3 regions of the Sphingomonas sp. KR3-1 genome follow, and region 1 is predicted to be linked to each of the others. Evidence: predicted binding sites of a transcription regulator. Region 1 holds the regulator's gene; each other region holds the start of a gene.
The links. Region 1 encodes LexA, which represses DNA repair genes until DNA is damaged. Its sites were predicted from a motif close to GTTCCNCNCTTGTTCT; they were not measured.
Positions count from the first base shown of each region.

Region 1 (10,459 bases):
GCACGCCCGCGCCTATCAGGCCGGCGGTGCCGCCTGCCTCTCGGTGCTGACCGACCAGGAATATTTCCAGGGGCATGAGGAGTATCTGATCGCCGCGCGCGCCGCCTGCGACCTGCCGGTGATCCGCAAGGACTTCATGGTCGACCCCTGGCAGGCGTTCGAATCGCGCGCGATCGGGGCCGATGCGATCCTGATCATCGTTGCCGCGCTCGACGACGGCCAGATGGCCGAGATCGAGGACGCCGCGATCGGGCTCGGCATGAACGTGCTGGTCGAGGTGCACGACGCCGACGAGCTCGAGCGCGCGCTCAAGCTGCGCTCGCGGCTGATCGGAGTGAACAACCGCAACCTCAAGACCTTCGAGGTCGACCTCCAGAAGACCTATGACTTGGTGCGCCACGCGCCGGCCGACTGCACCTTCGTCGCCGAGAGCGGGCTCAACAGCCGCGCCGACCTCGATGCGATGGCCGCGCACGACATTCGCTGCTTCCTCGTCGGCGAATCTCTGATGCGTCAGGACGATGTCGAGGCGGCGACGCGGGCCTTGGTGGGGTGAACGACCTCACCCATCTCGACGAAACCGGTGCCGCGCGCATGGTCGATGTCGCGGGGAAGGCGATCACCCCACGCGAAGCCGTCGCCAGCGGCCGCATCACCATGTCGGCCGAGGCTGCCGCCGCGATCCGTGCGGGCGCAGTCAAGAAGGGCGATGTCCTTGCCACCGCGCGCATCGCCGGGATCATGGCCGCCAAACGCACCGCCGAGCTGATCCCGCTCTGCCACCCGCTGCCGCTCACCAAGGTCGCGGTCGACCTGATCCCCGACGAGACGGGCATCACCGTCACTGCCACTGCCGCGACCGAGGCGCAGACCGGCGTCGAGATGGAAGCGCTCACCGCCGTCTCCACCGCGCTGCTCACCCTCTACGACATGGCCAAGGCGCTCGATAAGGCGATGGTGATCGGCGAGATTCGCCTGCTCTCCAAGAAGGGCGGCAAATCGGGCGACTGGGTGGCCTGACGCCCTCTTCCCGTCATCCCCGCGCGGGCGGGGATCCACAGCCAAGCGCGGCACGGTAGAGAAACCCTGGGTCCCGGCTTTCGCCGGGGTGACGAACAGGGATGGACAGCCGCACCAAATCATAATAGTTAGTTCACAACCTAACTATTCGAGCCCCGCCATGACCCTTCAGCTCTTCGGCCACCCCTTCTCGTCCTACACCTGGAAGGCGCTGATCGCGCTCTACGAGAACGGCACCGACTTCGCGTTCCGCAATCTCGAGGACCCTGGGGCCAGTGCCGAGCTGGAAGCGCGCTGGCCGCTCAAGCTCTTCCCCGTCCTGGTCGAGGGCGAGCGGACGGTGCTCGAGGCGACGGCGATCGTCGAATATCTCGACGTCCACCATCCCGGCCCGGTGCCGATGATCCCCGCCGACCCCGACCTCGCGGTGCAGGCGCGGATGCTCGACCGGGTGTTCGACAACTATGTCATGGGCATGATGCAGCGGCCCGTGCTCAACGCGCTGCTGCCCGAGGAGCGGCGCGACCCGGTCGGTCTCGAGGAGGCCATGGCGAAGCTCGACAAGGTCTATGCCTGGCTCGATGCCTATCTCGCCGGGCGCAGCTGGGCGGTGGGCGACCGCTTCACGCTCGCCGATTGCGCCGCCGGGCCCTCGCTCTTCTACGCCGATTGGGTGCGCCCCATTCCCGAGGACCTGGCCCATCTCCGCGCCTATCGCGCCCGTCTGCTCGCGCGTCCCTCGATCGCGCGCTGCGTCGAGGAAGCGCGGCCCTATCGCGGCTATTTCCCCCTCGGCGCGCCGGACCGCGACTGATCGTTCCGGGGCGCATTAGGGATTCCGCAACCCTCAGAATTAACCCCGCCTTCACGCCGCGCCGCCACTATCACCCCGGGCGTCTGGGCGAGAAATTTCAGTTATGCGACAAGGGCTTGCGTCCTCCACCATTTTCAGTCTCGGGGCCGAGCCGCCGGCGATGCTGGCGGCCGCCGATCCGTCCGAGCATGCCAGCCTGGATTCGGCCTTCCTCGCCGATGAGAGCGGCCGCCTGCCCTGCACGATCCGCAAGCTGAGCGCCGCCGGCGCGACGCTCCAGATCGAGGACGACGTCGCGGAAGGCGACCTGCTCAACCTCGAGCTCGCCAACGGCCAGTCGCTGCCCGGTCGAGTCTCCTGGACCGACGAAGGCGCCGCCGGCTTCCTCTTCGCCGAGCCGATCGACGTGATCAGCACGCTCGCGCGCAACCTCGCCGCCCTTCCCGCCGAGCGCCGCAACGTGCCGCGCGTCGAGCTGCACCAGACGATCTGCGTGCGCCGCGGCAACCAGGTGGAATTCACCCGCAGCCGCAACCTCTCGCAGGGCGGCTGCGGCTTCGAGACCGACATCGCGCTCCAGCTCGGCGATGTCGTCCAGATCAATTTCGATGGGCTGCGCCCACTCGATGGCGTGGTCCGCTGGTCGCAGGGCAATCTCGCCGGCGTCGCCTTCTACGAGGACATTCCCTGGCAGATGCTGATGCCGTGGCTCCGCCAGGTGCAGAAGACCCCGCCGCACCACACGCGCATGGCGGTGATGCACGAGCCGACCGGCCTGATCCCGGACAAGCAGGCGATCCGCCTCGATGCGCCGGCGCGGGTGCGCGAGGGCGTGCGCTGGTGGAACGTCAAGCTGCGCGCGATCACCCCGCATCTGGTCGAGTTCGAGACCAACGCGCCCTTCGCCGCCGGCACCCAGCTGTGGATCTCGCTCCCGCATATCGGCGGCGGCCCGGCCTCGGTGATCGAGCGCGACGACCGCAACCATTATCTTTGCGAGTTCCGCCTGCCGCTCAAGGCCGGCGATATCGGGCGGATGACCAACCCGAACTGAGGCTGGCGCAGGTCCGCGCGCTATCCTAGGCCGGGCGGATGACCGCCCTCCTCCCCGTCGCCGAAGCCCAGGCCCGCCTGCTCGCGCTGGCCGAACCGGTAGCGGAGGAGAGCTGCCCGCCCGCCGAGGCCGCGGGCCGCTGGGCGGCGCGGGATATCCTCGCGCTGCGCACCCAGCCCGCGTCCGACCTCTCCTCGATGGACGGCTATGCGATCCGCTTCGCCGATCTGCCCGGGCCCTGGCAGGTAATCGGCGAAAGCGCCGCCGGGCGCGGGTTCGCCGGCGAAGTCGCCCCGGGCCAGGCGATCCGCATCTTCACCGGCGCCCCGCTCCCGCCAGGCGCCGACACCGTGCTGGTGCAGGAGGAAGCTGCACGCGACGGTGCTGCCCTCACGCTAGCCGGCGAAGGCCCGCTCGGGCTCGGCAGCAGCGTCCGCCCGCGCGGGCTCGATTTCTCCGAAGGCGAGGTCCTGATCCGGGCCGGCGAGCGGATCACCCCCGCCCGGCTCGCGCTCGCCGCGATCGCCGGCCATGCCGCCCTGCCCGTCCGCCGCAAGGTCCGCGTGGCGCTGCTCTCCACCGGCGACGAGCTGGTGCCACCCGGCACGCCGCTCGGCCCCGACCAGATCCCCGAGACCAACCGCCTGCTGCTCGCCGCGCTGCTCGCCGACCTGCCGGTCGCGCTGATCGATCTCGGCATCCTGCCCGATGATCGCGCCGCGCTCGCGGCGGCGTTCCGGGCGCTGGACTGCGACCTGCTCGTCACCAGCGGCGGAGCTTCGGTCGGCGATCACGATCTCGTCCGCCCGGCGCTCGAGGCCGCGGGCGCCGCGATCGACTTCTGGAAGGTCGCGGTGCGGCCCGGCAAGCCGATGATGGCGGGCCGGCTCGGCGATGCCGTGGTGCTCGGCCTGCCCGGCAATCCGGTCTCGGCCTTCGTCACCGCCACATTGTTCGCGCGCCCGCTGGTCGCGCACCTCGCCGGCGCCGCCGATCCGCTGCCAAAGACGCGCAACGTGCCGCTCGGCGAACCGCTCCCCGCCACCGGCGCGCGCGCCGACTATCTCCGTGCCGTGCTGGTCGATGGGCGGGCGCATGTCGCACCGATCCAGGACTCGTCGATGCTGCGCACATTGGCGCAGGCGACCTGCCTGATCGTCCGTCCTGCGGGCGCTCCGGAGGCGAAAACCGGCGACTCGGCAGAAATCCTCGACATCGCTTGACAAGCGCGCGGAACATTGCATAAACGTTCCCAGTCTGTTCCAGACCGGGAGAAACGGGATGCTCACGCGCAAGCAGCACGAGCTCATCTGCTTTATTGCCGATCGGCTTGCCGAGACTGGCGTGTCGCCTTCGTTCGAGGAAATGAAGGAAGCCCTCGATCTCAAGTCGAAGTCGGGCGTGCACCGGCTGATCTCGGCGCTGGAAGAGCGCGAGTTCATTCGCCGCCTGCCCAACCGTGCCCGCGCGCTCGAAGTGCTGCGCATGCCGGAACGCGGCGAGACCGCGAAGAAGCCGGCCAAGGCGGCTCCCGCACCCGTGGGTGCGTCAAAGGAGTCAACGAATCTGCCGGCGCCGGCCAATGACGTGATCGAGATTCCGCTGCACGGCCGCATCGCCGCCGGCACCCCGATCGAGGCGCTGCAAGATTCGGCGATGCTCCCCGTCCCCGCCGCCCTGCTCGGTGCGGGCGAGCATTATGCGCTCGAGGTTGCCGGCGATTCGATGGTCGAGGCCGGCATTCTCGACGGCGACTACGCCCTGATCCGCCGCACCGAGACGGCGCGGGACGGCGAGATCGTCGTTGCGCTGATCGACGAGAATGAGGCGACGCTGAAGTATTTCCGCAAGGAAGGCGCGATGATCCGGCTCGACCCGGCGAACCGCGACTACAATCCCCAGCGCTACCGCCCCGACCAGGTTCGCGTGCAAGGCCGCCTCGCCGGGCTGCTACGCAAATATTGAGCCTCAGGCCAGGAACTCGCTCCAGCTGACCTTGCCGTCACCGTTGCGATCGAGTTCCTGGAAGGGCGCGACATCGGGCTGCACGCCCTTGAACAGGAAGCTGCTCCAACCGGCGGCATATTCCCTGGGCGTCAACCTGCCATCGTGATCGGCATCGAGCAGCGCGAAGCCGGCATGCAGCACGCGGAGCCGGCGCGCGGCATATTCGCCCAGGCTGATCTTGCCGTCGCGATTGCTGTCCGTGTCGGCGAAGCTGAAGTCCGCAGCCGCAACGGCAAAAGGCCGGATGCCGCGGACCTCGGGTGCCGAGGCGCGGCGCAGCGGCAGCGCCATCGTGCGATGCGCGCCGCAATGCAGCACCGGCTGCGGCCCGGTGCCATATTCGTCCGGCGTGAGGATCCCGTCGTGATTGCGGTCGACTGCCGCGAAGCCCGGCCGGAAATCGGGCGCTGCCGTCACCACCGAGGGCATTGCCAGCCCGAGTGCGCCGATCATCGCGGCAGCCGCAACCAGGCGCAGCCAGAGCCGCGGCGCCGGCGTGGGCGCAGGCGGCGCGCCGGCGATCCGCCCTTCGACGAAACCGCGCACCACGTCGCTCGCGGTCCGCCCCTCGGCCTGGCACTGCGCCATGAAGGCCCGCTTCACCGCATGCGGCAGCCGCACCTCGATCGTGTCGCTCTTCTTCGGGGCTCGCATCATGGCGAAAGAAAACCGCCACCCCGCGCCGAAGGCCAGCGATTTCGTGTCCGGACATGCGGATCGGGTTGTTCCGGTTGATAGGGCGGCTGCACCTTGGGCGGGTCGCGCCATGGATGGTGCCCCGGCCCGCGGACGGTGGTGACGCGCGCGCCGGCAAAGGCGATCGCCACCCCGCCCGTCTTCGCCAGCGCCGGCTTGTCGAGCTTGAGCCAGCGCGGCGAACAGCCCGCCGGCAGGCGCCGGTCGCTTATCATCACGTCGACGCTGCGGCACAGCGCAGTGAACTCGGCCCAGGGCAGCGGATAGCCGCTGCGCGTCGCCGCCACCCGCCAGACGCGGTCGCCAGCGCGGTGCTCGATCAGGCAAAGGTCGGCGCTGCACCGCGCCCCAGGCTCTTCGTCCAGCGCAGCAAGATCCTCCTCGGTGCCCGCGCTCTCGGCCAGCATGTCGCGGGTATAGTCCCCCGCCCGGTCGCGGAGCAGCGCGAAGCCGCCCTCAGGCATGCGGATCGCGAGGTGACGGCCATCGCCGGTGACGATCAGGTCGGGCGCCGGGGTCAGCAGCGCCCAGGCCATGCCGATCGCGAGCGGCACGCCGCCTGCCCAGCGCGCGCCGGTCCGCCACAGCGCGAGCCACAATCCGCCGACGACCATCAGCGCATAGGCGCCGCCCGGCATCCCCGGCAACGCCGCGACGGAACCGGGCGCCCCGGCGGTAGTCCGCGCCAGCCAGAGCAGCAGGTGGAGCGCCTGGTCGGTCAGCCACCAGAACGGCCCGCCCAGCCCGACCAGGTCGAACAGCAGCGCCAGCGCCTCGAGCGGCATGATCACGAAGGTCGTCAGCGGGATCGCGACGATATTGGCGAGCGCGCCGTAAATGCCGGACTGGTGGAAGTGATAGAGCGCGATCGGTGCCAGCGCCGCCTCGACCAGCACGCCGGTGAGCAGCAAAGAGCCCAGTTCGCGCGCCAGCTTGGCGGGCAAGCCCTCGTCGCGCTTGCCGAACCAGCGCTTGATCCGCGGGCTCTCATGCACCGCGACGATTGCCGTCACCGCGGCGAAGCTCAGCTGGAAGCTCGGGCCGGCCAGCGCCTCGGGCCAGCACAGCAGCACGATCACCGCACCCGCAGCGACCAGCCGCAGGGTGATCGCCTCGCGCCCCAGGCTCAGCGCGAGCAGCACCATCAGCGCGGCGACGCAGGAGCGGATCGTCGGCACCTCGGCGCCGGTAAGCCAGGTATAGCCGATCGCCGCCAGCGCACCCGCGCCCGCCGCGACCAGCGGCAACCGCCAGCGCAGCGCCAGCGTGGGGCTCAGCGCGAGCAGCTTGAGCACGAGCAGCATCGCCGCGGCAGTCACCGCGGTGACGTGCAGGCCGCTCACCGAGAGCAAATGCGCGAGGCCCGAACGCTGCATCGCCTGGACATCGTCATTGGTGATCGCACCCTGGTCGCCGGTTGCGAGCGCAGAGGCGATGCCGCCGGCGCTGCCTTCGAGTCGCGACTGGATATGCGCGGAGAGCGACGCGCGCAGGTCCGCGCCCGCCGCTTCCGCCGGCTTCATCACGGTCACCGGCGCGAAGCCCTTGCCCGTCGCGCCCAGCCCGGCGAACCAGGCGGCGCGGGCAAAGTCGTATCCGCCCGGCACCGCAGGCTCGGCCGGCGGCATCAGTCGCGCCCGCAACGCCAGAACGGCTCCCTTCGCAACACCCACCGGCACGTCCTTGGTGGCAAGATTGACGCGTATCCGCGGCGGCAGGTCGCTGCGCCCTGGCAGGAGCGTGACCCGCACCAGGTCGCGCGCCGGCAGCGGCTCGACTCGCACCACCCTGCCGGTCATCGCCACCACCGCCGGGCGCGCCAGTACCGGCGCCGCGACTCGCTCGGCGCGCCACCAGATCAGCGCACAGCCCAGTGCCAGCGCCAGCCCGCCGAGCAGCAGCGACCGCCCCAACCGCCCCGGCAGCGCGAGCCCGAGCAGCGCCACCGCGGCGGCGGCGAGCAGGAAGCCGGTCCAGCGCGCGGCATCGGGCAGCAGGAACCAGCCCGCGATCCCGCCGCCCAGCGCGACGGGCAGCCATAAGGGGAGCTGCGCGCGCTCGGCCTCGAGCCAGTGCTCGATCGCCGCCGCACACTGGCGAAAGGCCGCCCCTGCCCCCATTTGAAGGGAGGCAGACCCCGTGCTAGGGGCGCCCTCGGCGGCTGAATGGGCCATCGGAAACACAGTCTGGGAGCAAGCTCGGTTGGGCGCAACATCTGATACGGGTGCGAAACAGGTCGTCACGCGGTTCGCACCGTCCCCCACCGGGTTCCTGCACATCGGCGGCGCACGCACCGCGTTGTTCAACCTGCTCTATGCCCACCACCATTGCGGCAAGTTCCTGCTGCGCATCGAGGATACCGATCGCGCCCGCTCGACCGAGCCGGCGATCGCGGCGATCCTCGACGGCATGCGCTGGCTGGGCCTCGACTGGGACGGCGACGAGGTGTTCCAGTTCTCCCGCGCCGCACGCCATGCCGAGGTGGCTCGCGAGATGCTGGCGAACGGCCATGCCTACAAGTGCTTCGCCACCGCCGAGGAGCTCGAGGCGATGCGCGCCGAGCAGAAGGCGAACAAGCAGCCGCTGCGCTATGACGGCCGCTGGCGCGACCGCGATGAGGCCGAGGGCGGCAATGCGCCCTTCGTCATCCGCCTCAAGGCGCCGCGCGAAGGCAGCGTGACGATCCAGGACCATGTCCAGGGCGCAGTGACCGTGAACAATGCCGAACTCGACGATCTCGTCCTGCTCCGCTCGGACGGCACGCCGACCTATATGCTCGCAGTGGTGGTCGACGATCACGACATGGGGGTGACGCACGTCATCCGCGGCGACGATCATCTGAACAACGCGTTCCGCCAGCTGCCGATCTATCGCGCGATGGGCTGGGACGAGCCCGAATATGCGCACATCCCGCTGATCTTCAATCCGGACGGCACCAAGATGTCGAAGCGGAAGAACGCGGTGGCGGTCGACGAATATCGCGACGCGCTCGGCATCCTGCCCGAGGCGCTGTCCAACTATCTGCTGCGCCTCGGTTGGGGGCATGGCGACGACGAGATCATCAGCCGCGAACAGGCGATCGAGTGGTTCGAGCTGGCCGGCGTCGGCCGCAGCCCGTCGCGCTTCGACCTGAAGAAGCTCGAGAACCTGAACGGCCATTATATCCGTTCGGCAAGCGATGCGCGCCTGGCCGATCTGGTCGCGCCGCGACTCGGTTTCGAACTTTCGGAATCGCAGCAGGATCTTTTGCGTCGCAGCATGGCAGAATTGAAACCTCGCGCCGCAAATCTCCTAGAATTGGCAGAGGGCGCGGCGTTTCTGTTTCGCACTCGCCCACTGGAATTGGACGACGGCGCCAAGGCTCTGCTAGAGGGCCAGGCGCGGGGCCTCCTCGCTCAGTTGCACACCGCACTTGACGGTGTGGAAAGCTGGGATACGGAGGCGCTCGAAGCGGCGGTACGCACCGTCGCGGAAGATGCGGGTGTCAAGCTCGGTGCGACTGCGCAGCCTCTGCGCGCCGCGCTCACCGGGCGCCGGACCTCGCCGGGCATCTTCGACGTTCTGGCGCTGCTGGGACGCGAGGAGAGCCTGGCCCGTATCGCTGACCAGATGACCGTGCCGGCCTGATCCCAGGCCCGGCCCAACATAGGACGACGTTTATGAGCGACACCGCGAAGCTGCAGGTTCCGGGGAAGGATGTTGAATATCCGGTCCTTTCGGGCAGCGTCGGACCGGACGTCATCGACATCCGCAAGCTCTACGGCCAGACGGGCATGTTCACCTATGACCCCGGCTTCACGTCGACCGCGTCGTGCGAATCGGGCCTGACCTATATCGATGGCGACGAGGGCGTGCTGCTCCACCGCGGCTATCCGATCGGCCAGCTCGCCGAGCAGTCGAGCTTCATGGAAGTCGCTTACCTCCTGCTCAACGGCGAGCTGCCGAACCAGGACGAGCTGACCGGCTTCGAGAACACGATCACGCGCCACACCATGCTGCACGAGCAGCTGGCGACCTTCTATCGCGGCTTCCGCCGTGACGCGCACCCGATGGCGGTGATGTGCGGCGTCGCCGGCGCGCTTTCGGCCTTCTATCACGACTCGACCGACATCACCGATCCGCAGCAGCGCATGATCGCGTCGCACCGCCTGATCGCCAAGATGCCGACGATCGCGGCGATGGCCTACAAGTACAGCGTCGGCCAGCCCTTCCTCTATCCGGACAACAAGCTCAGCTACACCGGCAACTTCCTGCGCATGACCTTCGGCGTGCCGGCGGAAGAATATGTGGTGAACCCGGTGATCGAGAAGGCGATGGACCGGATCTTCATCCTCCATGCCGATCACGAGCAGAACGCCTCGACCTCGACCGTGCGCCTCGCCGGTTCGTCGGGCGCGAACCCGTTCGCCTGCATCGCGGCCGGCATCGCCTGCCTGTGGGGCCCGGCGCATGGCGGCGCCAACGAGGCGGCGCTCAACATGCTGCGCGAGATCGGCCGTCCGGAGCGCATCCCCGAATATATCGCCCGCGCCAAGGACAAGAACGATCCGTTCCGCCTGATGGGCTTCGGTCACCGCGTCTACAAGAACTACGATCCGCGCGCGACCGTGATGCAGAAGACCGTGCGCGAAGTGTTCGACGCGCTGAAGGTCAACGATCCGGTGTTCGACGTGGCGCTCCAGCTCGAAGAGATGGCGCTCAACGATCCGTACTTCATCGAGAAGAAGCTGTTCCCGAACGTCGACTTCTATTCGGGCGTCATCCTCTCGGCGATCGGCTTCCCGACCACGATGTTCACCGCGCTGTTCGCGCTGGCCCGCACCGTGGGCTGGGTCGCGCAGTGGAACGAGATGATCTCGGATCCCGAG
Region 1 is NZ_JBDZDQ010000001.1:49,799-60,257, forward strand. Features, by position in the region: gene trpC (indole-3-glycerol phosphate synthase TrpC) at 1-556, shown strand, start outside; gene moaC (cyclic pyranopterin monophosphate synthase MoaC) at 553-1,020, shown strand; gene ABLE38_RS00275 (glutathione S-transferase family protein) at 1,181-1,834, shown strand; gene ABLE38_RS00280 (PilZ domain-containing protein) at 1,995-2,888, shown strand; gene glp (gephyrin-like molybdotransferase Glp) at 2,927-4,111, shown strand; gene lexA (transcriptional repressor LexA) at 4,170-4,853, shown strand; gene ABLE38_RS00295 (EF-hand domain-containing protein) at 4,857-5,552, opposite strand; gene ABLE38_RS00300 (ComEC/Rec2 family competence protein) at 5,549-7,711, opposite strand; gene gltX (glutamate--tRNA ligase) at 7,794-9,218, shown strand; gene ABLE38_RS00310 (citrate synthase) at 9,251-10,459, shown strand, end outside.

Region 2 (10,459 bases), on a different contig from region 1:
TCGATTCGACCGCCACCGCCCAGGCGCAGACCTTCTTCAACAACAATTTCCGCACCGGCTGGTTCAAGACCACCGCCGCCAGCTTCACGCCGGCCAAGACCTCGGACGCGCAGGTCTCGGGCACCGCCACCGCGACCGTGCCGATGACCGTGATGTCGATGTTCGGCTTCTCGAACCAGACGATCACCGTCACCTGCCAGGCGAGCTACGACGTCGCCGATACCGACGTGATCTTCGTGCTCGACACCACCGGCTCGATGGCCTGCCTGCCGAGCGACGACGACACCACTTGCAACAACTATGTCGGCTCGGCCGGCACGACGAGCTACACGCGCCCGGCGGACGGCACCGCCAGCGGCAATGACAGCGTCGCCGGCTATCCGGGCGGCACCGCCTATTACGTCCCCGAGAAGAGCGGCTCGCGCATCGCGGCGCTGCGCTCGGCGGTGCTCAGCTTCTATGATACGATGGCCTCGGCCGCCGATCCGTCCACCCATATCCGCTACGGCTTCGTCACCTACACCTCGACGGTGAACGCCGGGAAGGCGATCATGGAGATCTCGCCGAGCTACATGGTCGGCGGCTCGGGCAGCGCGAACAGCCAGTGGAACTATGAATCGCGCACCCAGACCGGCAGCCTGCTCGGCCAGCCGACCTGGAAGTACCAGCAGCTCAATTTCGACGTGCGCAACTTCGTCGCGGGCAATGCGGTGACCGATCCGAGCAAGACCACCGGCGCCACCAGCCGCTGGACCGGCTGCATCGAGGAGCGCGCGACCACCGCCGGCACCACCAGCTTCAGCCAGTCGGCGCTGCCCGCCGATCTCGATCCCGATCTGGTGCCGGGCACCAATATCGACACGCAGTGGAAGCCGATGTGGCCCGAGCTGTTCTACGCCCGCAACAATTACGCCAGCACCGCCACCGCGACCTCGACCGGCGACAGCTCCAGCCATCCGAACATCGGCACCACGCCCTATTACCAGTCGGGCTATGTCTCGTGCGGCAAGCCGGTCTCGCGGCTCGACGTGATGACGCGCACCCAGGTGTCCAACTTCGTCAACGCGGCGGACTTCCGCCCGATCGGCGGCACCTATCACGATGTCGGCATGATCTGGGGCACGCGGATGATCTCGCCCTCGGGCATCTTCGCGAGCGACACCGCCGCCTGGCCCGCGCGCCAGGCGCCCAACCGCGTCATCGTGTTCCTCACCGATGGCGACATGGCGCCCAACACCGGCGTCTACGGCATGTACGGCAATGAATATTACGACCGGCGGGTGAGCGGCGGCGACTTCACCAACCTCAAATCCTATCACAATGCCCGCTTCCTGGCGGAATGCACCGCGGCCAAGTCGCGCAACATCCAGGTGTGGACGGTGACGATCGATTCCTCGGCCACCACCGAGATGAAGTCCTGCGCCACCACCACCAACCAGGCGCTCTTCACCACCACCGGCTCAGGCCTGTCGACTGCCTTTGCCAACATCGCCAAGCAGGTCGCGATGCTGCGGGTGTCGCAGTGAGGCTTGCCCGCCTCCTCCGCGACTCCCGCGGTGCGACGCTGGTCGAGTTCGCGATGGTGCTGCCGGTGATGCTCGTGCTGATGATGGGCATGATGGAGCTCGGCTATCAGGCCTATGTCCAGTCGGTGCTCACCGGCGCGGTGCAGAAGGCCGGGCGCGACAGCGCGATCCAGGGCGCCACCCCGGCGACGATCGATGCCAAGGTGCTCGCCCAGGTCAACGCCGTCGCCCCGCGCGCCACCTTCGCCAGCGGCTATCCGACCCGGCTCAGCTATTCGAGCTTCAGCACGATCGCGCCCGAGCCCTTTGTCGACACCAATGGCAATGGCGTGCGCAACGCCGGCGAATGCTACACCGACGTCAACGGCAACGGCCAATGGGATGCCGATGCCGGCCGCACCGGCCAGGGCGGCGCCAACGATGCGACGGTCTACACCGCCGCGGTCACCTATAGCCGGCTGTTCCCGGTCACCCGGCTGTTCGGCTGGCCCGGCACCGCGACGCTGACCGCCAGCACCACGCTGATGAACCAGCCCTACGCCACCCAGAGCACCCCCTCGCCCCCGACGATCTGCACATGACGCGCCTCGCCTTCTTCCGCCGCCTCGCGCGCGACCGCGCCGGCCTCGCCATGCTCGAATTCGCGCTGGCGCTGCCGGTGGTGCTCGCGCTCGGCTGCTACGGCGTCGAGAGCGCCAACCTCGCCATCGCCAATCTGCGCGTCAGCCAGATCGCCGGCAACCTGGCCGACAACGGCTCGCGCATGGGCCTGATGACCTCGCTCTCCACCGTCCAGCTGCGCGAGCTCGACATCAACAACGCGCTCCAGGCCGCCCGCCTCCAGGGCCAGGCGCTCGGCCTCGGCACCAATGGCCGCGTCATCCTCTCCAGCCTCGAGAATATCCAGCAGAGCTACGACACCGCCCCCGTCCAGCGCATCCACTGGCAGCGCTGCTTCGGCATGAAGAGCGGCACCGGCTATGATTCGAGTTACGGCACCACCAGCGTCGCAGCCGGCACCGATGCGACCAAGGCCAATGCCGGCACCACCTCCACCGGCATGGGCGATCCCGGCGCGGTGGTCAGCGCCTCGAGCGGCGCGGCGCTGATCTTCGTCGAAGTGAACTACGACTATCAGCGGCTGTTCGGCAGCACCTTCATGGGGCCGATCAAGCTCCACTATGTCGCCTCGTTCCTGGTCCGCGACCGGCGCGACCTCTCGCAGCTGTTCAACCCGTCGCCCGCCGCGACCCGCTCGACCTGCGACAAATATACGAGTTGAGTTGCCGCGCCGGTGATCGGCGCTATCCTCCCGCGATCAACCCGAGGGAGGGCCCCGATGCCGCAAGTCCTGGACCGTTTCCGCTCTTCCACGCTCGGCTGGCTGCTCGGCACGCTCGCCGGCTGGGGCACCTGCTTCCTGTTCGTCGCCGGGCTGGTCGGCAGCTTCTATTTCCTCGCCCAGGGCACCTTGGTCGGCGCCGCCTGGGTAGCGCCGCTGCTGCTCGCCGTCGCGCTGGTCGTCCTCGTCCTCAAATGGTTCGAGAATCTCGGCATCGCCTACGAGATCACCGACGACCGGCTGATCCTCCACAAGGGCATCGTCCAGAAGTCGATCGACGAGATCGAGCTCTACCGGGTCAAGGACGTCCGCATCGACTTCTCGATCATCAACCAGCTCGCCGATATCGGCACGATCAGCATCACCTCGTCCGACGAGACCACCCGCGACGCGCCGCTGGTCATCCGCAACGTCGCCCGCGCCCGCATCCGCCGCGAGCGCCTGCGCGAACTGGTCAACACCGCCCGCCTCAGCCGCGGCGTCCGCGAGATCGACATGGTCCAGGAGGGGCTGGGCGAGCCGCCTTCGGGCTAGGGCTCCCGGCTCTCGATCCCGTGGCGCATCACGGCCTCGAGCACCCCGATATCGATATCCTTCAGCGCCTTGAACCGGATGCAATAGCCGGTCACCCTTGCCTTGCCGAGGCGCGCGCCGAACGTCTCCGCCAGATACGTCCTGTCCGCGATGCCGAGGATATAGACCGATATTCCCGCCGTGTTCGCGCTCAGCCCGATCTGGTAGAATTCCCGGCTGCTGCCATCGGCATAGTCGATGACACGCGACCCATAGCCGATATTGGGATTGGAGACGATCTTGCCCGCCTCGTTCCGCCCGTCCAGGAACCACAATCGGCCGGAGGGCAGCATCCGCAGGACGAGCGCGTGCAGCGCCCGCAGGTCGCCCTGCTTGGGCTCGGGCTGGCCGGCGACATAGCGCTCGATTTCTTCCCGCACGTCCAAGTCGCAGCCTCCGATCCTGCCCGGGGCTTGTATCACAGCGCGCCGGCGCCTGGATGACAAGCCCGGCCCGGCGCGCCATCTAGGGCCGATGTCGCAAACCCGCTCCCTCACGCCCGGCGAGGCCGAACTCGCCCACAGCGTGTTCGGCACGGCGCTCGATCCCGCCCGCGCCGGCGTCGCCAACCGCAAATGGGCGTTCTTCCAGCCGCGGAACACCACGATGGCGCCGCTCGGCACGATCCATTTCAACCCCGCCTCGGGCCTCTACCGCGACGATTTCAGCCAGGCCCCGCTCGCGCTGCAGGGGCTGTTCGTCCACGAGCTCGTCCATGTCTGGCAGCACCAGTCGGGCATGTTCCTGCCGCTCCAGCGCCACCCCTTTTGCCGCTATGCCTACGCCCTCGAGCCCGGCCGGCCGTTCGCGCGCTACGGCATCGAGCAGCAGGCCGAGATCGTCCGCCACGCCTTCCTGCTGCGGCGCGGCGCCGAGGTTCCCGGCGCCGCGCCGCTTGGCGACTATGCGGCGCTGCTGCCCTTCTAGGGCACGGACCTAGTCCTCGGGCGCCTTTTGCGTGTGTGGCGGCGGCGGGGCCGGGCGCGACGGCGGCGGGGCACTGCGCGCTGGCGGGGCGCTCCGCGGCGGCGGCGTATAGCTCGGGCGCGATGGCGGTGCCGACACCGTTGGAGGCGGGCTAGCGCGCGGCGCAGGCGCGGGCTGCGCGCTCGGCGCCGGGGTATAGCTGGGCCGCGGGCGGAATTGCGGTCGCGGCGTCTCGCCACCCGAAGGCGCGGACGGGCGCTGCCACCCCCCTTCGGGCCGCGGGCGCGGCGCCGGCGGGCGCTCGACCGCGACCGGCGGTGCGGCGCTCACCACCGGCGGTGCAGGTGCTGCGACCGGCGGGGTCGGCATCGGCCGCTGCCAGCCGCTGCCATCGGGCCGAGTGCGCGGCGGACGCGCATCGGGCCGCGGCGCCGTTGGCTCCGAAGCGCCAGCATCGGGGATCGTCGCCGGCGCCGGCATCGTCCGCGGGCGGCCGCGGCGCCAGTCGGGCGAGCCGTCGGGGCGCGTCACCACCGGGGGCGTTGGCATCGGCATGCCGGGCGCGGCGCCAGGCCAACCCGGACGCGGCCCGCTTCCCGGCCCACCGGGTCGCGGCGGGTTGGTCCCCGGTCCGCCCGGCCGCCCGGGCTGGCCCGGCCGCCCGCCCGGCTGGTGCGACCAGCCCGAGCCCGGCTGCGGCGGGCGCCCGGCCCCGGGCCTGCCCGGCTGGCCGGGCCGCGTCGGCGCATGGAAATGCCCCAGCGGCGGCCCCTGGAAGCCGCCCGCGCGCCAGTGCTGGAACTGCTCGGAGAGCCCGCGGCGGCGGCGCTGCTCCGCCTCGAAGCGGCGGCGCCAGGCGGCCGCGTCGCTGCGCCGGTGGTAGCTCGCCCAGCCCGGATAGCGGCTGCGCCCCTCGTCCCAGATCTGGAGGAAGCCGAAGAGATAGGGGCTCGCATCGATCCAGGCATCGGCATCGACCGGGCGATAGTCGCGCGGGTTCATCGCCGCGCGCAGCGCCTCGCCGCGCGCGAACAGGTCGCCTGCCGAATCGTCATAATCGCCGAACTCGGCGCGCGGCGCGGCCTCGCCGTCCGCATCATAGACCATCACCAGCCGGCCGCGCTGATAGGCGAAGCTGTTGCCCGGCTCGACCGCGAGGAACGGCCCGTCCTCGCCCGGCGCGAAATAATAGCTGCGGATCCCGCCCTCGCCGGCATCCTCGACGATAATGGTATAGCCATCGGCGGTCTGCCAGGCCCAGGGCTCCTGCCCCTCGAAGGCAAAGGCGAGGTCGGGCGGCGCATCGCCGATCGCGTCCCACAGCGCATCGGCCTGGTCGATCCACTGATAGTCGCCGTCCGCCTGCTGCTGCATCGCCTGGCCGATCGCCGCCACCGGCGCCGCGCCCGCCGCACCCGGCACCACCACCAAAGCCGCGCCCGCCAGCGCCGCCAGCCTGATCATCCTCTCGAACCGCATGGCCTCTCTCCCACTGTGCCGCCAGCTTCCGCCTCCGCCGCTGAACGGCAAGTGAAATGACGGTGCAGCATTGCGAAAGGAAAGTCGCGCCGGCCAAGATGGTCCGCCGCGCACCCTAGGGAGGCGCGCGGCGGACGACCGGCGCGGCCCGCCGGATCGAGGAGCGGGCCGTGCCGGCCCTTCGCCGATGGGAGCGAAGGGGGATAGACGAGGCTATTTCGAAGCGGCGGGCACCGGCTTGTAGCTGTCGGCAAGCGTGCACTTGTCCGGCACCAGCGTGCCTGCCGCCCATAGGGCGAAGATGCCGACCGCCATCATCGCGAGCCATACCGGCGCGGTAGCAAGCGCGACGACGAGCTCACGCAGGGCATCGGCCAAGTCCTTGATCGGCAACCCCGTGATCGCCCCATCGACCAACCTGCTGCCGTCGGTCCGGGTGACGGGTGTTTTCCACCGCTTATAGGCCTCGATCAGGGCATAGACCGCCGCGGCGACAAATGCAGCTATGAGGAAGATCCGACCCCAATGTGCGAACCCAGCCGCGGTCGCGAGATAATCACCGCAAAATTCCCCGAAGGGCGTAATTTTCTCTGCCATATTCGTCCTCCCAATCTTGCTTACGCGCCAGCCGAAGCCGCTCTTCCGTCCGGAAGCGTCGATTCACCCGTGGCCCAGGCTCAGCCCGTCGCCCTTCATCCGAGAGTTCGTTGCCAAAGATCAGTTGAAGAACAGCGAGAAGGGCACGCCCACGAAGGCGCCGAACTTCACGTCTTCTTCGCGGCCGCCCGAAGCCCGCCTCGTGTTCTCGTAAGTGATGCGGATGCCGCCCCGGAGCTTCCCGACGCCGTCTCCAACCAGATAGATCGGCAAGTCGGCGGCGAAATCCTTGTTCTCGAAGTCCAGGCTCAATAGCGGCGCCAGCCCGAACCTCGTCGACTTGCCGCTGGGGCCAAATGCTTGCCGCAACTCCACCGAAAGGACGCTACGCGTCTTGCGTTTCGGCGGCCCGCCGGCGGCGGTGATGCAACGCGTCTGCGTCGCATTGACCGCCTGGCATAGCATGATCTCGTCATCGGCCTTGTCACTCCGCCCATAGGTGAATGACGTCGCCAGCGAAGTCCTGCCTGAAGCAAACAATTCGCCATACAGGGCAGTCAGGGTAAAGCCGAAACGCGAGACGTCTTTTGTCGCGAAGGCCGCCTGATCGAGATACGTGAAATCGGTCTGGGTCGCCCTGCCCTTGATGCCGAAGAATTCGATTCCACCAGGCAACCCGGAGTTGAGAAACCGGCGCAATCCGGCGCGATTATATTCGTGCACGAACATTGATGCGCCGGTCTTGTACTTCGACGGATCGCACAGGGTCGCCAGATCGGCAGCGCCTGTATGCTCGGCGCGGCAATTATCGACCGCTTTCTGTACGGGCGCATAGTCGAGGTCCTGCGGTGCGAACCGCCCCGAATAATGCGTGAAGCCCAGTTCGATGCTGGTTCCTCCGGTCAGACCGCTCGCAAAGTCACCAAAGCTCGTCGCGCCATTCTTGGCGAGGTCGGTCGTACCCGTCAGGGTCAGCGCAGTATGCGAAAGGCCATTCCCGCCGAACGGGTTGCTCAGGTCGAACGACAAGGAGACACTTGCCTGCTTCTTGTCGTCGGTCGCCACCAGCGCGAATTCAGGCTGCACTGCGGGCGCGTGGTTGCCATAGCCCGGGCCGTCGGCAGTCCGATCCGCGACGATCATGTCGAAGGTCGCCTGGCGGGCGTTATCCCCGGCCAGTTCACCGGTGGGGGTAAGAAGCGAGCTGTCATTTTCCTCGGGCGGCGGCGCTTGCTGCGCCAGCGCGGTGGCCGGCGTGAGGGCTGCCAGGACAAGGGCGAAGCGCTTGGACACGTTCTCCTCCCGTTTCAAAGCGTGATGTCGAAAAAGTCGATCGCCCGCGTCTCGCCGGGCGGGATCGTCGACTTTTCGCGGCTCTGGATCACCGTGCCGTCGCGCAGCAGCTCTACCTTCATGCTGCCGCCCTCGTCGCCACGCATGCCCCAGATGAGGCGACCGGGCTCGCCCGGCCGCACTTGGAAGGCGCCGGAACCGTTGTTCATGATTATCGGCAGCACCGGGTTCTCGGACGACACTCGGTCAGCGTCATAAGCGAAGGAATAGGCCTTGATACGGTCCTTGTCCGATACCTTGACCTTCAGCTCGATAGTGTCCGGCATGGCGGTTCTCCTTAGTGATACCGCAGAACTAACCCTTTCGACGCCGAGCACGCGTGACGGCCATCACGCCCCCGCAACAACCGCTCCCCTTGCCCCGCGCCCGCGCCGCACCCACATCGCGTCTCGCGCGTTGACCTGCCTCACGCGCTTCCTATACTAAGAACAAATCTGGAACGGTTGGTCCCCGCATGCTTACTCACATCTCCGTCCGTGGCGCCCGCGAGCACAATCTGAAGGGAGTCGATGTCGACATCCCGCGCGACACGCTGACGGTGATCACCGGCCTGTCGGGCAGCGGCAAATCCTCGCTCGCCTTCGACACCATCTATGCCGAGGGCCAGCGCCGCTATGTCGAGTCGCTCTCGGCCTATGCCCGCCAGTTCCTCGAGCTGATGCAGAAGCCCGATGTCGATCATATCGAGGGCCTGTCGCCCGCCATCTCGATCGAGCAGAAGACGACCTCGCGCAATCCGCGCTCGACGGTCGCCACCGTCACCGAGATCTATGATTACATGCGCCTGCTCTGGGCGCGCGTCGGCGTGCCTTACTCGCCCGTCACCGGCCTGCCGATCAGCGCGCAGACCGTCAGCCAGATGGTCGACCGCGTCCTCGCGCTGCCCGAGGGCACCCGCCTGCTCCTCCTCGCCCCCGTCGTCCGCGGCCGCAAGGGCGAGTACAGGAAGGAGCTCGCCGAGTGGCAGCGCGCCGGCTTCCAGCGCGTCCGCATCGACGGCGAGACCTATCTGATCGAGGAAGCCCCGGCGCTCGACAAGAAGTACAAGCACGACATCGAAGTGGTGGTCGATCGCCTCGTCGTGTCGGACAGCATCGGCACCCGCCTGGCGGAAAGCTTCGAGACCGCGCTCAAGCTCGCCGAGGGGCTGGCCTATGTCGACCTGGTCGACACCACGGTCGCCGAGCTCGCCGGCAACCGCGTCGCCGAGGCGCGCAGCGAGTTCAACGTCACCGGCGGCGCGATGAAGGGCACCGGCATTCCGGACAACCGCATCGTCTTCTCCGAGAAGTTCGCCTGCCCGGTCTCCGGCTTCACCATCCCCGAGATCGAGCCCCGCCTGTTCTCGTTCAACGCGCCCCAGGGCGCCTGCCCGGCCTGTGACGGCCTGGGCGAGAAGCTGGTGTTCGACGAGGACCTGGTCGTCCCCAACCACGACCTGACGATCAAGAAGGGCGCGATCGTGCCCTGGGCCAAGTCCAACCCGCCCTCGCCCTATTACATGCAGGTGCTCGGCTCGCTCGCCCGCGAGTTCGGCTTCAGCCTCGACACGCCGTGGCGCGACCTGCCCGGTGAGGTCCAGCTGGTCATCCTCCACGGCACCGGCGGCAAGCCGGTCACCCTCACCTTTGTCGACGGCCGCAAGTCGTACGACGTGAAGAAGCCGTTCGAGGGCGTGATCGGCAACCTCAACCGCCGCATGCTGCAGACCGAGTCCGCCTGGATGCGCGAGGAGCTGAGCAAGTATCAGGCCGCACATCCCTGCGAGGTCTGCCACGGCGCCCGCCTCAAGCCCGAGGCGCTAGCCGTCAAGATCGCCGGCGAGGACATCAGCCACGCCACCCGCCTCTCGGTGGTCGATGCGCTCGCCTGGTTCGAGAAGCTCCCCGCCACGCTCACCGACCAGCAGCGGGAGATCGCCCGCGCGATCCTCAAGGAGATCGACGAGCGGCTCGGCTTCCTCAACAATGTCGGCCTCGACTATCTCAACCTCAACCGCACCTCGGGCACGCTCTCGGGCGGCGAGAGCCAGCGCATCCGCCTCGCCAGCCAGATAGGATCAGGACTCTCAGGTGTCCTCTACGTGCTCGACGAGCCGAGCATCGGCCTCCACCAGCGCGACAACGACATGCTGCTCGCCACGCTCCGCCGCCTGCGCGATCTCGGCAACACCGTCATCGTCGTCGAGCATGACGAGGATGCGATCCGCAGCGCCGACTATATCCTCGACATGGGCCCCGGCGCCGGCGTCCATGGCGGCGACGTCGTCGCGCGCGGCACGCTCGACGAGATCCTCAACACCACCGGCAGCGTCACCGCCGATTATCTCAACGGCACCCGTGAGGTCCCGCTGCCGGCCAAGCGCCGCAAGGGCACCGGCAAGAAGCTGACGGTCGAGAACGCCACCGCCAACAACCTGCGCGGCGTCACCGCGTCGATCCCGCTCGGCACCTTCACCTGCATCACCGGCGTCTCGGGCTCGGGCAAGTCGAGCTTCACGATCGACACGCTCTACGCCGCCGCCGCGCGCCAGCTCAACGGCGCCCGCGTCCTCGCCGGCAAGCACGACAAGATCACCGGCCTGCAATATCTCGACAAGGTGATCGACATCGACCAGTCGCCGATCGGCCGCACCCCGCGCTCGAACCCGGCCACGTATACC
Region 2 is NZ_JBDZDQ010000004.1:316,510-326,968, forward strand. Features, by position in the region: gene ABLE38_RS20690 (TadE/TadG family type IV pilus assembly protein) at 1-1,526, shown strand, start outside; gene ABLE38_RS20695 (TadE/TadG family type IV pilus assembly protein) at 1,523-2,107, shown strand; gene ABLE38_RS20700 (hypothetical protein) at 2,104-2,808, shown strand; gene ABLE38_RS20705 (PH domain-containing protein) at 2,866-3,402, shown strand; gene ABLE38_RS20710 (DUF1801 domain-containing protein) at 3,399-3,827, opposite strand; gene ABLE38_RS20715 (vgr related protein) at 3,916-4,368, shown strand; gene ABLE38_RS20720 (hypothetical protein) at 4,378-5,847, opposite strand; gene ABLE38_RS20725 (hypothetical protein) at 6,061-6,444, opposite strand; gene ABLE38_RS20730 (hypothetical protein) at 6,565-7,737, opposite strand; gene ABLE38_RS20735 (hypothetical protein) at 7,752-8,063, opposite strand; gene uvrA (excinuclease ABC subunit UvrA) at 8,252-10,459, shown strand, end outside.
Region 2: a site for LexA is predicted at 8,223-8,238, ahead of uvrA (excinuclease ABC subunit UvrA). Genes of this name have one in related genera too.

Region 3 (10,459 bases), on a different contig from region 1:
CTTCTTCTGCGCCATCTTGCCGAACAAGGGCACCCGGCTCAGCACCAGCTTGGTGAACAGCGGCGGCATCAGCGAACCCTCGGCATAATGGAGGAAGTGCCGCCAGCGCAGCGCATCCTCGCGGTGGCCGGGCTTGCCGAGCCGCCCGTCGCCGAGCTCGACGAGATATTCGACGATCGCCCCGGTCTCGGCGATGACGTTGCCGCCATGCTCGATCACCGGCGACTTGCCGAGCGGATGGATGCGGCGCAACTCGGGCGGGGCGAGCATCGTCGCCTTGTTCCGCTCATAGCGCTTGACCTCATAGGGCAGCCCCAACTCCTCGAGCAGCCAGAGCACGCGCTGCGAGCGGGAATTTTCGAGATGGTGGACGATGACGGTCATGCAGGCTCCCCTGGGCGGCGCGGGCGTTGCCGGGCCGCGATCGACTTGACGATGGTACGTCCGCCGGCCGGCGGCAAGGGCGCCGACGCCTGATCGAACGCGGCGGCGATCAGCGCGCGGATCGCGGGTTCGTCGAGCAGCGCGACCTGCGTGAGGCAGACATAGCGACCCTGCCGGCCGTCGCCCTGGAGCATGCCTTCCGGATCGGGCAGGCCGATGCCGGGCAGGAAATAGAGCAGGATGTTGCGCGGATAGACCGCCAGGCTGAGGATCGCGCCGGTGCTCTTCAGGCCGGGCGCATAGCCGATCGCAAGCGCGTTGTAATTGTCATAGACCAGCTCGTTGGCACCGGGCAGCCGCGCCCGGAGCACGGCGCGGCCGGCGCGGACGCGCTCGGCGATGTCGGGCGTGAAGCGCGCGATGAAAGCCTCTACCTGCGCCCCGGTCGCGTCGATGTCGGCGGGATCGGCAGGGATCATGGCTGGGCTCCCACGGCTTCGAACCGGACCGCGCGATTGGCTGGATCGGCATCGACGAGGCGGACGCTGAGCGGACTGCCCGGCGCGGCGCCCGGCGCATCGATCCGCGTGACCACCGGCAGGTCGGCGAGCTGCATCCGCGCGCCGCGGGCATCGATATCGGTGACGACGGCCGCGAAGGTCTCGCCCTCGCGGCCGTCGAGCATCACCGCCTCGGCAAGGTCGATCACGGCGCGGTCGATCTGGCCGCCGAGCGCATCGGCGCGGCCCATCACCCGGGGCAGGCGCTCGAACGCCTGGGTGACGGCTTCGGGCACCGGGTCACCGGCCATGATCGCCAGCGTCGCGCGGATGACATAGCGATCCGCCAGGCGACGCAACGGCGCGGTGGCGTGGACATAGGACGCGGCGACCGCGGCATGCCAGGGCGGCGCGTCCGCGCGCCACGGCGCATAGCTCGCCCCCTGCCCGGCGCGGCGGATGGCCAGCATCAACGCGGCCTGGTGCGGGTCCGCCGCATCGAGGCCGGTGCGGAACGCGGCGAGCGGCTGGGCTTCGGGCCACGCGACACCGAGCGCACGGGCGGTGTTGCGCAGGCGCAGCACCGCCGCGGCATCGGGCTCGGCCATCACCCGGAACAGGCCGGTTCGGTGCGCGCGCAGCACGTCGGCGATGGCGAGGTTGGCCGCGAGCGACAGCGCGGCATTCTGGTCCTCGGAAGCGTGGCGGGCGCGGAAGGCGAGCGCATAGCCGCCGTCGGGGCGCTGGACGACTTCCTGTTCGGGCGGATCGACGCGGGCGGCGCCGCGACGCGCCTCGGCAACGGTGATGCGGCAGGCGAATTCGGCGAATTGCGGCGGCAGGTCCGCAGCGGTGGCGGTTTCGTACCCCAGCTTGGCGCGGCTCGCCACCAAGGCGCGCTCGGCATCCTCGAGCGTCGCCGATCCATCCGGCGCGACGCGGACGGTGAACAGCACCGCCGGGCGCGGGCCATCCGGCAACAGGCTGGCCGCGCCTTCGCTCAGCACCGGCGGATAGAGACCGGCCTTGCCATCGGGCAGATAGAGCGTGGCGCCGCGCCGCCAGGCCTCGGCATCGACCGGGTCGCCATCCCGGACGAACCAGGCGACATCGGCGATCGCATAGCGCAGCAGCAAGTCGCTGCCGCTGGCCTCGATCGTGAAGGCCTGGTCGAGATCGGTGGAGCGCGCCGGATCGAGCGTGACCAGCGGCAGCGCAGTCCGATCGACATGCGCGTCCGGGACTCGCCGCGCCGCAGCCTCGGCGGCGGCCAGGACCTCGGGCGGAAAACCTTCCGGCACATGGAATTGGCCGCGGATGGCGGCGAGCCCGCCAGCCAGCACGCGATCGGGATCGAGAACCGCCTTCATCGGGCCATCCTACCGCACCAGGCGCCGCTGCAAAGTCCACGAAGTTCACGCCAAAGCGCGCTCCGCCGCACAAGCAATCCAACACGGCGCGGAGTCCGAAAGGTCACAAAAGCCGCGACATTCACGCGCGTGCGCGCGAGGCCCCCAACGGGAAAGACCCGGCGCGGGGCAACGCGCCGGGTCTTCCAATGGGTCTGAGCCCGTGATCGCTGCCTCACGCGTCGCACGCGGGCGCGGCCTGTAAATCCATTATAGATCGTCGTCGCCGTCATCGGCGTCGGGACCGGTCATAAGTCCCTCGGCGACCTTTTCGGTGCGCGCGCGGATCGCCTTTTCGAGGCGCTCGCGCAGCTCGTCATTGTCCTTGAGGAAATTCTTCGAATTCTCGCGGCCCTGGCCGATGCGGACGCTGTCATACGAGAACCAGGCGCCCGACTTCTCGACGAGCCCGGCCTTGACGCCGAGATCGAGGATCTCGCCGATCTTCGAGATGCCCTCGCCGTACATGATATCGAACTCGACCTGCTTGAACGGCGGCGCCACCTTGTTCTTCACCACCTTCACGCGGGTGGTGTTGCCGATGATCTCCTCGCGGTCCTTGATCTGGCCGGTGCGGCGGATGTCGAGGCGGACCGAAGCGTAGAACTTGAGCGCGTTGCCGCCGGTCGTCGTCTCCGGATTGCCGTACATCACGCCGATCTTCATGCGCAGCTGGTTGATGAAGATCACCATGCAGCGTGAGCGGCTGATCGAGCCGGTGAGCTTGCGCAGCGACTGCGACATCAGCCGGGCCTGGAGGCCGACATGGCTGTCGCCCATCTCGCCTTCGATTTCGGCGCGCGGCACCAGCGCGGCGACTGAATCGACCACCAGCACGTCGATCGCGTTCGAGCGGACCAGCGTATCGACGATCTCGAGCGCCTGCTCGCCGGTATCGGGCTGCGAGACGATCAGCTCGTCGATGTTGACGCCCAGCTTCTTGGCATAGACCGGATCGAGCGCATGCTCGGCATCGACGAAGGCTGCGACACCGCCGGTGCGCTGCGCTTCGGCGATGACATGCAGCGCCAACGTGGTCTTGCCCGAGCTTTCCGGGCCATAGACCTCGATCACGCGGCCGCGCGGCAGGCCGCCGACGCCGAGCGCGATGTCGAGCCCGAGCGAGCCGGTCGAGATCGCCTCGACCTGCATCGCCTCCTTGGAGCCGAGCTTCATCGCCGACCCCTTGCCGAATGCGCGGTCGATCTGCGCGAGTGCGGCGTCGAGCGCCTTCTGCTTGTCCGAAGAAATCGCCATGTTGCCGTCAATCACCTTGAGCGAAGCTGCCATTGGAAGTCCCCGTCGCTAGAAGGTTTAGCACGCTGCATCAACCTGTGTTGGAACGGCATGTATCGCGTTTGTTCTCACGGAACAAGAGCGGAACGAAAATTTTTGTTCCATAATCGTTCTTCTCGTTCCCCCAGGCGCGGATCGGGGGAAAATCGCGGCGCGGCCAAGGCTATCCCCGATGCCGCGCGCCGGCATGCACGGCTAGGCCAAGCGACACGGAGGACGCGCTCATGAAATTCGCTCCCTTGCTGCTGCTGGCCGGCATGACCGCTTCCGGCGCGATCGCCGCGCAGCAGGTCAGCCGCCCCGCCCCCGGCCCCGCCGGCAGCTGGCGCTTCCTCGGCGCCACCTAGGCACGGTTCACCGCCGATCACGATACGATCCGGGTGCAGGGTCCGTACGACAATTTCCGCCGGATCAAGTTCAAGGTGCGCGACGCGCCGCTGCAGCTGGCCAAGCTGGTGGTGACCTATGACAATGGCGCACCCGACAACATTCCGGTGCGCTATAACATCCCCCAGGGCGGAGAGAGCCGCGTGATCGACCTGCGCGGCGCCGGCCGGCGGAGCCTGCGGCGCGTCGATTTCTGGTACGACACGCGCGGGGGCGCGGACGCGGCGCCGCCAATGTGGCGCTGTGGGGGATGCACTGAGGCGGATTGCCGCGGGAGCGAAGCGCCGCTAGCCCGGCGCGCATGCCCCGCATCGTCGGCCATGTTCGCGCGCTCAATCGCTTTCCGGTCAAGTCGATGGCCGGCGAGCAGCTCGGCGTGGCCGAGCTCGACTGGCAGGGAATCGAGGGCGACCGGCAATATGCCTTCGTCCGCGCCGCCAACGGCACGCGCTTTCCCTGGCTGACGGCGCGCGAAGTGCCGGCGATGGTGCTGCACCGCGCGCGCTTCGCCGATCCCGGCAAGCCCAAGACGAGCGCAGTGCTGGTGGAGACGCCCGACGGCGCGACGCTCTCGCTCCACGACCCGCTGCTCAAAGGGCATCTCGAGGCGGGCGCAGGCGAACCGGCATCGCTGATCCAGGTGGCGCGCGGCTGCTATGATTCGATGCCGGTCTCGATCCAGTCGACTGCCGGACACGCCGCGCTCGAGGCGGCGCATGGCTGCACGCTCGACATCGCCCGCTTCCGGATCAACGTGATCGTCGAGAGCGACCTGCCGGCGACGCAGTGGCAGGGTCGGCGGCTGGCGTTCGGCGGAGAGGAGGACGGGGCCGTGGTGCAATGCGCCGACCCGATCGCCCGCTGCGTGATCGTGACGATCGACCCGGTGACCGGCGCCAAGGAGCCGCGCGTGCTGCGCACGGTCGCGCAGGCGTTCGGCAATGCATACGGCGTCTATGCGGGGCCGGCGCGGCCGGGGCTGATCCGGATCGGGGATCCGGTGTGGCTGGTGGACTAGCTTTCGGCCTCGACATACCCGGCGCGCTTGGGCAGCGTGGCCGCACGGGAGGGAATCATGGCCGATCTTCGCACCTGGAACCGCTGGCTGGGCGGCATCGCCGTCGGGACCGCCGCCGCGCTGGGCACGATGCTCTACGCGCCGTCGGTGCTCGCCTTCCCGCACCGCGCGCAGTTCGGCGAGGTCACCGTCTATTCGGTCGATCCGATCGCGCCGCGGATGCAGGCGATCCTCGATCGCGCTGCCAGGCTCGACGCAGCCAGCGCGATCGCCGCGCCGCTGGGGCCGCGCGCGATCTATCTCACCGATGGCGGCTGGCGCTGGGCACTGCTATCGCTGCCGAGCTCGCACGGCGCCTTTGCCGTGACGCGGCCCTTCTCGAGCAGCATCGTGCTCAACCAGGCGTCGAGCGCCGAGGACGCGGTCCGCAACGGCGCCGCGATCGGCAACCGGCGCACGCTGAGCGGCACGATCGCGCACGAGACCGTCCACCTGCTGATCAACCGGCGCTACGGGCTGGCGGCACGCAGCTTCGCCACCTGGAAGGTGGAGGGCTATTGCGACTTCGTGGCGCAGGAGAGCAGCCTATCCGATGCGCAGGCCGCTTCGCTGAAGGCGGCGGGAACGCAGACGCCCGGGCTGGCCTATCATGATGCGCGGCGGAAGGTCGCGACGACGCTGGCCTCGGGCAAGAGCGTCGATCAGCTGTTACGGGAGTGAGGCTCAGCTCGCCGCGAAGAGGCTGTCGAGCGCCTTCTCGACGCTGTCCATCGTGAACGGCTTGGAGAGCACCGGGCGGTTGCGATAGGCCTCGGCGATCATGTCCCCTGCCCCGCCGGTGGCGAGCACGAAGGGGATGCCGCGCGCGGTCAGCGCATCGGCGATCGGCCAGCTGGTCTCGCCGCCGCGCAGGTTCACGTCCATGATCGCGGCATCGACGCCGCCCGCCTCGATCACTTCGAGCGCAGTGGCGACGCTGTCCGCCGTGCCGGCGACGCCGCGGTCGAGCGCATCGAGAAAATCCTCGAGCATCATCGCGATGAGCGGCTCGTCCTCGACGATCAGTATCTTTTGCGACTGCGGCATAGTGGCCGATCACATCGCAGGAAAACCGCCCGTCGCCAAGGGTTTATTTCGGGGGCAGCACATCCCGCGCCGCTTCGGCAAGTTGTTGTACCGAAAAGGGTTTGGGCAGGAAGGAAACTTGCTCCAGATCAATCGACTTGCGCAATTGCTCCTCGGCATATCCCGACATGAAGAGGATCGGCAGGTCGGGATATTTGACGCGGACCTTCCGGGCCATGCTGGGCCCGTCCATCACCGGCATGACAACGTCGGAGATCAGCAGGTCGGGCCGGTCGATCGTCTCGAGCAGCTCGAGCGCCGCCTCGCCGTTCTCCGCGGTGAGCACGGTATAGCCCTGGCGGGCCAGCGCGCGCTCGGCGATGGCGCGGACCATGTCCTCGTCCTCGACCACCAGGATCGTGCCGGTGCCCCAGGTGTCGGCGGGCTTCTCCTTGATGCCGGGCAGCTTGGCGGCGACGGGTGCCTCGGTCGCGGCATGGACGGGCAGGTAGATGGTGAACTCGGCGCCGCCCTCCGGCGGATTGTCGGCGAAGATGAACCCGCCCGACTGCTTGATGATGCCGTAGACAGTGGAGAGGCCGAGGCCGGTGCCCTTGCCCACTTCCTTGGTGGTGAAGAAGGGCTCCCAGATCTTGGGCAGGATCTCGGGCGGGATACCGGTGCCGGTGTCGGCGATGCGCAGCGCGGTATAGTCGCCGACCGGGAGCACGTCGTCGTCCATCCGGCGGACATCCGAGGCGGGCACCGCCCTGGTCTCGATGATCAGCGTGCCGCCGCCATTGGGATTCTTCGACAGCATCGCGTCGCGCGCGTTGACCGCGAGATTGACCACGACCTGCTCGAGCTGCCCCGGATCGGCGCGCACCGGGCCCAGGTTGCGCCCATGCTTGACCTCGAGGCGCACCGTCTCGCCGAGCAGGCGCTTGAGCAGGTTCGATACCTCGGAAATCACGTCCGGCAGCTGGAGCAGCTGCGGGCGCAGCGTCTGCTGGCGCGAGAAGGCGAGCAGCTGGCGCGTCAGCGAGGCGGCGCGGTTCGAGTTCGCCCGAATCTGCTGGATGTCGTCATAGTCGCTGTCGCCGGGCGAATGGCGCATCAGCATCAGGTCGCAGTGCCCGATGATCGCGGTCAGGATGTTGTTGAAATCGTGCGCGACACCGCCGGCGAGCTGCCCGACCGCCTGCATCTTGGTCGCCTGCGCGACCTGGCGCTTGAGCTTCGACTCCTCGCCCGAATCCTTGAGGCTGATCAGCACCGCGGCATCGCCGAGGCCGCGCGCGCCGGCGAGGCCGATCGACACCGGCTCCTCGGGCGCATCGGCCAGGCGCACGGTCATCTCGGCCGATTGCGGCGCGCCCCCGGCGAAGCGGCGGACCGCATCGGCGAGCGCCGCCTTGTCCTCGCGCACCATCAAGTCCCCGGGGTAGAGCGGCGGCGCGGCGGCATTGACGCGGGTGGCACGGACGAACGCATCATTCATGCTGACGAAGCGGCCGTCGCGATCGACCAGCGCGAGCCCGAGCGGGAGCAAGGCGATCAGCGAGCGGACATGCGCGCCGGCGCTCGCGCCGATCGCAGGGGTCGTCGCGTTGCCCTTCTCTTCGTCGAGCAGCGCGACGAGCAGCGGCGCATCCTCGCCGTCGAGGAACGGGATCTGGAGGACGCGGAGCGGCGTGCCCTCGAGCCCCTCGCGCTCGAAGCGGACCAGGCCCATCGAGTCGGTGATCAGGAAGCGCGCGAAGTCGCGGCCCTCGACCGCCGCCTCGCCGCTGCCCATTGCCCGCAGGCGGAACACGCGGTTGGCGGCGCGGACGCGCCCCTCGGGCGAGACCATCGCGGCCATGATGCCGGAGGAGCCGAGCCGGTCGCCGGTATGGCCGTCGATCAGCGCCTGGGTCTGGCTGGCAAGGTCGAGCGCCTGGACGCCGATGAAACGCCAGACCAGCGACTCCTCGCCGACACGCTGAATGCGTGTGGAGACGGGCGCGCCGAACACCTGGATATTGTCCTCGCGCGCCTCGCCGTCGCGCCAGGCAGTGCGGGCGGCGGTGCCGAGCGCGGCGACCGCGGCGTCGCTCAAGGGCAGGTTGGGTGGGGTCGGCCAGCCGGCGAACAGCGCCTCGAAGCGGCTGTTGGCGCAGACCAGGCGGCCGGCGCGGTCGGTGACGGCGAGCGCATCGTCACTCGCGGCGGCAAGCGCCTGGGCAACCGACCAGTCGACCGGCTGGTCGGCAACGGCATCGGCGTGGAAGAGCTTGCGCGCCCCCCATAAAGTGCCGGCGGCGAGCAGCCCGGCCGCGACGAAGCCGACGGCGACGGCGCGATCGTTTAGCGTGAGCAGGATGAGCGCGCCCGCCAGGATGCCCGCGAGGATCGCCGCCGCAAAGGGCAGCCAGCGGCGGGACGGCGATATCGGGCTGGAATGGGCGGGCAGCGTGGCCATGCGCCACCGATGTTCGGTCAAAGGGCGCGGGTCAAGCCGCCAATTCCCTCTCCCATTGGGAGAGGGAGGGAGCGCCGAAGGCGCGGAAGGGTGAGGGTCGAACGGAAATGTCGACCCTCACCCTTCCCACTCGCTTCGCTCGCGGGCCCCTTCCCGCTCCCAAAGGGAGCGGGAATTCTTCAGATCACCAGATCCGGACGCGCTTGCCGGGCGCCAGGAACAGCTTGGTCGCCGGATCGGGGTTGTAGGCGCCGTACCAGGGATCGAGGTTGCGGACGACCCAGGTGCGCTGGACCGACGGCGAGTGCGGATCGGTGAGCAGGCGCTGGCGCAGGTTCGCCTCGCGATAGTTGCGGCGCCACACCTGGGCCCAGCCGAGATAGAAGCGCTGATCGCCGGTGGTGCCGTCGAGCACGGGCGCCTCGGCGCCGTTCAGCGACTTCTTGTAGGCGTCATAGGCAACGGTCAGGCCGGCCAGGTCGGCGGTGTTCTCGCCGAGCGTCAGCGCGCCCTTCACATGCATGCCCGGCAGCGGCTCATACTGGTCATACTCGGCGACCAGCGCGTCGGTGCGCTCCTTGAACGCCTTGACGTCCGCCGGCGTCCACCAGTCGGTCAGGCGGCCGTGCATGTCGTACTTGGCGCCCTGGTCGTCGAAATGGTGGCTCAGCTCGTGGCCGATGACCGCGCCGATGCCGCCATAGTTGATCGCAGGATCGGCGTTCGGATCGAAGAAGGGCGGCTGCAGGATCGCGGCCGGGAAGACGATCTCGACCATGCCGGGATTGGCATAGGCGTTGATCGTCATCGGCGTCATGCCCCACTCCCAGCGGCGGATCGGCTGGCCGAGTTTCGAGACATTGTCGTCATACTGCCAATTGTTGGCGCGCACGTTGTTGCCGAAAGCGTCACCAGCCGTGATCGTCAGCGCGCCGTAATCCTGCCAGCGATCGGGATAGCCGATCTTGGGCGTGAAGGCGGCGAGCTTCTGGTGCGCCTTGACCTTGGTCTCGGGCGCCATCCAGTCGAGCTTGTCGATGCGGGCGTCCATCGCGGCGATGATGTTCTTCACCAGCTGGTCTGCCGCCGCCTTGGTCTCGGGCGGGAAATATTTGGCGACATAGACCTGGCTGACATCGTCCGACAGCGCGCCGGTGGTGAAGTCGACCGCGCGCTTCCAGCGCTCCTCCTGCTCGGGCGTGCCCGAGAGGGTGGTGCCGTAGAAAGCGAACTGCTCCTTGTCGAACTTGCTCGGCAGCACGTCCGAGAAATTGTCGAGCGTGCGGACGAGCAGCTGGTCCTTGAGCACGCCGAGCGGCGCGGCGCCGACCAGCTTGGCGATGCCGGTGATCGCGCTCGGCTGGGCAACGATCACGCTATCGACCGGCACCTTGCCGGCAGCGAAGAACGCCTTGAAGTCGAAGCCCGGCGCCGACTTCTGCAGCGCGGCGACGGTCATCTTGTTGTAGGTCTTGTTGGCGTCGCGGCTCTCGATGCGGGTCCACTGGACCGCGGCGATCTGCGTCTCGAAATCGACGATCGCCTTGGCGCGCGCAGCGGCGTTGGGCTCGCCGGCATTGGTCAGCTGCGCGGCAAGGTGCTTCTCATATGCCGTCTTGGTCTCGACGAACTTGGCGTCCTTCGACAGGTAATAGTCGCGGTCGGGCATGCCGAGGCCGGCCTGGCCAAGGCTCAGCGCATAGACGTCGGGATCCTTGTCGTCCTGGCCGACATAGGCGCCGAAGGGAACGCCGACGCCGTTGCGGCGGGCAGCGGCGATCAGCGCCGGATAGCCGGCCTTCGACTTGAGGCCCTTGACCTGGTCGATCCAGGCCTGGGCGGGCGCGAGGCCCTTGGCATCGATCGCGGCGGTATCGAGATAGGTCGCATAGGCGGTGCCGATCTTCGAGCTGGGATCGGCCTTCGCCGCCTCGAG
Region 3 is NZ_JBDZDQ010000003.1:198,485-208,943, reverse strand. Features, by position in the region: gene ABLE38_RS16860 (glutathione S-transferase) at 1-384, opposite strand, end outside; gene ABLE38_RS16855 (hypothetical protein) at 381-863, opposite strand; gene ABLE38_RS16850 (RNB domain-containing ribonuclease) at 860-2,254, opposite strand; gene recA (recombinase RecA) at 2,504-3,583, opposite strand; gene ABLE38_RS16840 (hypothetical protein) at 3,814-3,936, shown strand; gene ABLE38_RS16835 (MOSC N-terminal beta barrel domain-containing protein) at 4,278-4,994, shown strand; gene ABLE38_RS16830 (hypothetical protein) at 5,052-5,714, shown strand; gene ABLE38_RS16825 (response regulator) at 5,718-6,080, opposite strand; gene ABLE38_RS16820 (response regulator) at 6,124-8,523, opposite strand; gene ABLE38_RS16815 (M13 family metallopeptidase) at 8,708-10,459, opposite strand, start outside.
Region 3: a site for LexA is predicted at 3,662-3,677, ahead of recA (recombinase RecA). Genes of this name have one in related genera too.